Bosea vaviloviae: one gene and its partner. The protein of the gene in region 1 interacts with the protein of each later gene in a pairwise test. Links are inferred from orthologs where the notes say so. Each region holds a gene or a part of one and is shown on either strand. Other genes may lie near its edges.

Region 1 (2,927 bases):
ACAGGAAAAAGCCGAAGATCGCAGCCCAGAGCAATTGCATATAGGAGAACGGCGCCAGCAGCGAAGCGTCGGCATGGCGGAAAGCCTGCACCACCAGCCAGTGGCCGACCGTCGAGGTGGTGCCGACGAAGACACCGAGCCAGAGCATTTCCGCCGTGAGTGGCTGCCAGGCGAAGGGCATCACCACGCTGACGATCGCAAAGCCGATCATCGCCGAATAGGCCAAGGTCGTCAGCGGGCTCTCGGTCCGGCTCATCATGCGGGTCACGATCAGCGCGAAGGCCCAGGTCGAGGCCGAGACGACCGGCAGCAGCGAGGCGAGCTGGAAGCCGGCCCCGCCCGGCCGCACCACGATCAGCACGCCGAGCAGACCGACCAGCGTCGCGGTCCAGCGCCGCCAGCCGATGGTTTCGCCCAGGATCGGGATCGACAAGGCCGTGACGAACAAGGGCGCGATGAAGCTCGTCGCCGTGGCGTCGGCGATCGGCAGATATTTGAGCCCGATCACGAACACGATCGAGGAGCCGGTGACTCCGAGGCCGCGCAGGAATTGCAGCATCGGCTTGCGCGTCCGCAACCGCTCCAGGCCGCCGCTGCGCGCCACGATGGCGAGCATGATCACGGTGAAGACGCCATAGCGCAGCCAGGTGATCTGCAGCGGCGGCACCGTGGCGGTGAGCAGTTTCGAGACTACGTCCGACGCGGTCAGGAAGAAGGTCGACAGCAGGATCAGCCCGATGCCGCGAAAGGCGTTGTCGCGACGCGGCGGCAATGCTGCCGTCACAGGCGGCAAGGGTGTCGGTTCTGGGTGGGGAGCGTTTGGCAAATCATCGACGCGCGGGATTGAAACGCGACGCTAATCGATTTGATCGGCCTCGCGTTGCGCAAAGATCGAACGGCGACCATGCATGGCCGCGTCCGAGCATCGGGGGCAACAGACCCGTCAAGACAAAGGCGGGCTCTCGGCCCGCCTCGATCAGCCGATGACTGCGCCTCGCTTCACGCCGCCTGCTTGCGCGGCTGGATCAGCTTGCGGTTGATCAGCACCTCGGCGATCTGCACTGCGTTCAGCGCCGCGCCCTTGCGCAGATTGTCTGAGACGCACCAGAAGGCGAGGCCGTTCTCGACCGTGTTGTCCTCGCGGATGCGCGAGATATAGGTCGCATCCTCTCCGGCCGCCTCATGCGGGGTGATGTAGCCCCCAGGCTCGTGCTTATCGATGACGAGGATGCCGGGAGCGGTGCGCAGCACCTCGCGCGCCTCATCGGCCGTGACCGGCTTCTCGCACTCGATGTTGACGCTCTCGGAATGGCTGATGAAGACCGGCACGCGCACGCAGGTCGCGGTCAGCTTGATCTTCGGATCGAGGATCTTCTTGGTCTCCGCCATCATCTTCCACTCTTCCTTGGTGAAGCCGTCCTCCATGAAGACGTCGATCTGCGGGATGAGGTTGAAGGCGATACGCTTGGGGAACTTCTTCGTGGTCATCTCGCCGGCGGCGAAGATCGAGCGCGTCTGGTTGAAGAGCTCGTCCATCGCCTCCTTGCCGGCGCCGGAGACCGATTGATAGGTCGAGACGACGACGCGCTTGATCACATACTTGTCGTGCAGCGGCTTCAGGGCGACGACGAGCTGGGCGGTCGAGCAGTTCGGATTGGCGATGATGTTCATCTTGGTGAAGCCTGCGGCGGCAGCCGCGTTCACCTCCGGCACGATCAGCGGCACGTCGGGATGCATGCGCCAGGCCGAGGAGTTGTCGATCACGACGCAGCCCTGCGCGCCGATCTTGGGCGACCATTCCTTGGAGACCTCGCCGCCGGCCGACATCAGGCAGATATCGGTGTCGGAGAAGTCGTAATGCTCCAGCGCCTTCACCTTCAGGACCTTGTCGCCGAAGGAGACCTCGGTGCCGATAGACCGGGAAGAGGCGAGCGCTACGACCTCGCTGACCGGGAAAGCGCGCTCGGCCAGGATATCGAGCATCTCATGGCCCACATTACCCGTGGCGCCGACAATCGCGACCTTGAAGCTCATTGTGATGATCCTTTTGGATGAAACCGGTTTGGTCTCCCCCGGGATGCCGGCCCGCTCGATGATGTGAAGCAGGTTCGGCGATTATCCCCGCCGGGGGGAGAGAACCCGGAATCGAGGCGAAGGTCAGCGCGACGTAACCGTTTTACCGGTCGTCGTTTTGGTCGTGCGTTTCGTCGTCTGACGGACGTTCACAGGGCCAATCCCGAAGGGCTGAAGGCTTCGCGTCGGCGCAAGGCGAGTTTCCCCGCGCGCCTTGCCGCAAGTCAAAACACCCAAGGCAGCCAAAAGTCAACGTCCCCCGCCGTTAACCCTGCTCCTTGACCTTGGATTTACGCTGTTTCCGGATCGCCCGTCGGCGGTAACCCGGCGCTGACTCACACCCGGCCAGTCTCCGCGCCGGTGAAGACGAGCCGCGCACACGACGCGGCCATTAAGGTGAGTCCCGGTCGTGTCGCGTGATGTCTCATCGATCCTGCTCGGCACGGTCCGTTCGCATTGGCCCGCGGTCGCAGCCCTTGCCAAGGCCGCCGGCCGGACGGCCTCCGCCGCGGTCGATCGCAGCAGGCCTCGTCTTGCGCGCTTCAGTCTTGCGCGCTTCGGTCTTGTGCGCGTCGGTCTTGTGCGCGTCGGTCTTGCGCGCTTCGACGGCGTCACCGCACTGATCCGCTGCGCCGATGCGATCGAAACCGGCTTCGCCATGCTGCTGCGCGGCGCCTTCGCCGCTTTCGGCCGTCGCGGCTCGGGTCTGAGTCTCGGGTTGGGGCTGACCGGCGGACTGGTCTGGCGCGGGCTTGCCGCCCTGACCGGCATCGGCCTGACGGCGAGCCTCATCACCGCCTTGTCTGCTGCCGGCGACAGCGAGCCGCGCCTCGCCAGCCTGACGATTCCCGCCG
Region 2 (2,999 bases), 1.2 Mb from region 1 along the record:
CAGGCGCACGGCATGACCGCAGAAGCCTTCGATCGATTCCTCGACACTCTGCTGCACCGACGGCCCGTTGAGCTGGCGCTGCCAGCCCGAGAACGGCGTGCCATCATATTCGATGACGAGCTTGTAGCGCGGCATCAGAGCCTGATGCCGAACAATGCACGGCGGTTTTCGGGCAACGTCATGCTCATACTCTAGAGCATTTCCGCGTTTCTACGAATCGCGAAAATGCTCTAGCTCCTTGTTTTGACGCGTTTTCTTCACGCGAACCGGTGTCCACTTCGCTCGAAAACGCTCTAGAGCTTCGCGCCGGCCGTAAGCTTCGTCCCACGCAGGAATTCCGCCCCGGTGACAGGTCGCCCGCCGGCGCGCTGGACCTGCAGCAGCTTCACCGCGCCCTCCGCGCAAGCGACGGTGCCCTCGCCGTCGAGCAAGGTGCCGGGCTCGGCCGCCCCACCCGCCAGCGCCGTGCGCAAGATCTTCAATCGCTCCGGGCCCTTGCCGAGATCGATCTCGGCGAAAGCACCGGGAAAGGGCGAGAGACCACGCACGAGGTCATGAACCTGCTTGGCCGGGCGCGCCCAGTTCAGCTTCGCCTCGGCATTGCCGATCTTGGCGGCGTAGCTCACGCCCTCCTCCGGCTGCGGCGTGAAGCGCAAGCCGCCGCGGCCGAGTGCCGCCAGCGCGCGCACCATCAGATCCGCGCCCAGCGGCGCCAGCCGGTCGTGCAATTCGCCCGCCGTCATGTCCGGGCCGATCATCAAGCTCTCGACCATGCCAACGGGGCCGGTGTCGAGGCCGGCTTCCATCTTCATGACGCAGACGCCGCTCTCGGCGTCGCCGGCCATGACGGCACGCTGGAGCGGAGCCGCGCCGCGCCAGCGCGGCAGCAGCGAGGCGTGCAGGTTCAGGCAGCCGAGCTCCGGCAGATCGAGGATCGCCTGGGGCAGGATCATGCCATAGGCGACGACGACCGCGACATCGGCCTGATGCGAGGCGATGGTCTCGAGCGCCTCTTCCGATTTCAGGGTCTTGGGCGTGAAGACGGGGATGCCGAAGCGCTCGGCCGCGCGCTGCACCGGCGACGGCTTGAGATCGAGCCCCCGCCCAGCCTGCGCCGGGGCGCGGGTGTAGCAGGACACGACCTCGTGGCCTTGCCCGATGATCTCGGTCAGGGTCGGCACGGCGAAATCGGGCGTGCCCATGAAGATGACGCGTAAGCTCATACGCTGAACATGACCCCAACCGTAGCCTTTGCACTCACGCCGCGCTTTCGCGCTTGGCGACCTTGGCGAAGCGCTTGGTCACGCGCTCGCGCTTCAGCCGCGACAGATAATCGATGAACAGCACGCCGTTGAGATGGTCGACCTCATGCTGCAGGCAGGTGGCGAGCAGGCCCTCGGCGGCAATCTCCTGGGTCTTTCCGTCGAGATCCATATAGCGGAGCTTGATCGAAGCTGGCCTTTCGATCTCCTCGTAATATTCGGGGATCGAGAGGCAGCCCTCCTCATGGGTGCTCATCTCCTCGGAGGTCCAGATCACCTCCGGATTGACGAAGACCATCGGGACCTTCTCCTCGTCATCGCTCTTCGAGAGATCGATCGTCACGATGCGCTTGGGCACACCGATCTGGATCGCGGCGAGCCCGATGCCGGGCGCGTCATACATCGTCGCCAGCATGTCGGCGGCGAGCGTCTTGATCTCGGGAGTGATCGTATCGACCGGCGCAGAAACCTGACGCAGGACGGAATCGGGCAGGATAACGAGTGGACGAATGGCCATGGGGGCTCTGCGCGGAATTTTTCGAGGTTGCCGCGACATAAGCACTTGTACGCAAGCGGTCAAACTGTTCCGCTTTCGTTCGGAATCATCACCCGAATCTGCTAGGCTCTTCCGATGAAAGAGATCGCCTTCATCCTGCTCGACCGTCCCGTGACCTGGGCCGAGGCCGCGCTCGGCTTCGCCGGCTTGAGTCTCCTCCTGCTCGTGCTGGTCGTCGTCTCGTCCTGGCGCGGCGCCTCACGGCGCGCGCTCGAGGCCGCCATGGCGACTGAGCGCGCCCGCGAGATGGACGACAAGGTCGCCGAAATGAACCGCAGCCAGGCAGAGCTGTCAGGCCGCCTGCAGTCGATGGCCGAGATCCTCTCGACGCGGCAGGGCGATCTCGCCCGCCTCGTCGCCGAGCGGATGGATGGTTTGCGCCAGCAGGTCGGCGCCGGGCTGGAGCAGAATGTCCGCCAGACCTCGGAGAGCCTCGGCAAATTGCAGGAGCGGCTCGCCGTCATCGACTCCGCCCAGAAGAACCTGACCGACCTCACCTCCGAGGTGGTGACGCTGAAGGATGTGCTCTCGAACAAGCAGGCCCGCGGCGCCTATGGCCAGGGTCGCATGGAAGCGATCATCCGCGACGGGCTGCCCGCCGCCTTCTTCGCCTTCCAGCCCCAACTCTCCAACGGCAAGCGGCCCGACTGCATGGTGACGCTGCCCGGCGACGGGCGCGGCCTGGTGATCGACGCGAAATTCCCGCTGGAAAGCTTCACCATGCTGCGCGAGGCGCGCGGCGACGAGGCGAAGAAGGCGGCAGGCGTGCGCGTCCGCAATGATGTCGGCGTGCATGTGAAGGACATCGCCGAGCGTTACTTCCTGCCGGGCGAGACGCAGGATCTGGCCCTGCTCTTCGTGCCGTCGGAATCGATCTATGCCGATCTGCACGAGCATTTCGACGATGTGATCCAGAAGGCGCATCGCGCCCGGATCATGATCGTCTCGCCCTCGCTGCTGGCGCTCGCGATCCAGTTGATGCAGTCGCTGGTGCGCGACGCCCGCATGCGCGAGGAGGCGCAGGTGATCCAGTCCGAAGTCGGCAAGCTGCTCGCCGATGTGCGCCGCCTTGGCGACCGGGCCGAGAAACTCGACCAGCATTTCCGCCAGGCCCAGGAGGATGTCTCCGGCATCCGTACCTCGGCCGGCAAGATCGCCAGCCGCGGCGAGAGGATCGGCGC

Evidence for each region. The genes of interacting proteins can lie anywhere in the genome.
Region 2: the proteins of BHK69_RS03820 (region 1) and BHK69_RS09515 interact in binary tests that used the Escherichia coli proteins (3 or more experiments, as listed by UniProt). The link is inferred for Bosea vaviloviae from one-to-one orthologs.

The regions. Positions count from the first base shown.
Region 1 is NZ_CP017147.1:810,775-813,701, forward strand. Bases 18-2,876 are described here. They hold BHK69_RS03820 (aspartate-semialdehyde dehydrogenase), read right to left. Parts: upstream 2,035-2,876; coding sequence 1,000-2,034; downstream 18-999. Other genes in these bases: BHK69_RS03815 (DMT family transporter), read right to left, coding at 18-784; BHK69_RS03825 (hypothetical protein), read left to right, coding at 2,483-2,876. Also shown: more of BHK69_RS03815, read right to left, coding at 1-17; more of BHK69_RS03825, read left to right, coding at 2,877-2,927.
Region 2 is NZ_CP017147.1:2,029,484-2,032,482, reverse strand. The notes cover bases 19-2,949. They hold BHK69_RS09515 (peptide deformylase), read right to left. Parts: upstream 1,780-2,949; coding sequence 1,258-1,779; downstream 19-1,257. Other genes in these bases: BHK69_RS09510 (DNA recombination protein RmuC), read left to right, coding at 1,894-2,949; fmt (methionyl-tRNA formyltransferase), read right to left, coding at 294-1,223; truA (tRNA pseudouridine(38-40) synthase TruA), read right to left, coding at 19-135. Also shown: more of truA, read right to left, coding at 1-18; more of BHK69_RS09510, read left to right, coding at 2,950-2,999. UniProt on the Escherichia coli protein: Removes the formyl group from the N-terminal Met of newly synthesized proteins. Requires at least a dipeptide for an efficient rate of reaction. N-terminal L-methionine is a prerequisite for activity but the enzyme has broad specificity at other positions.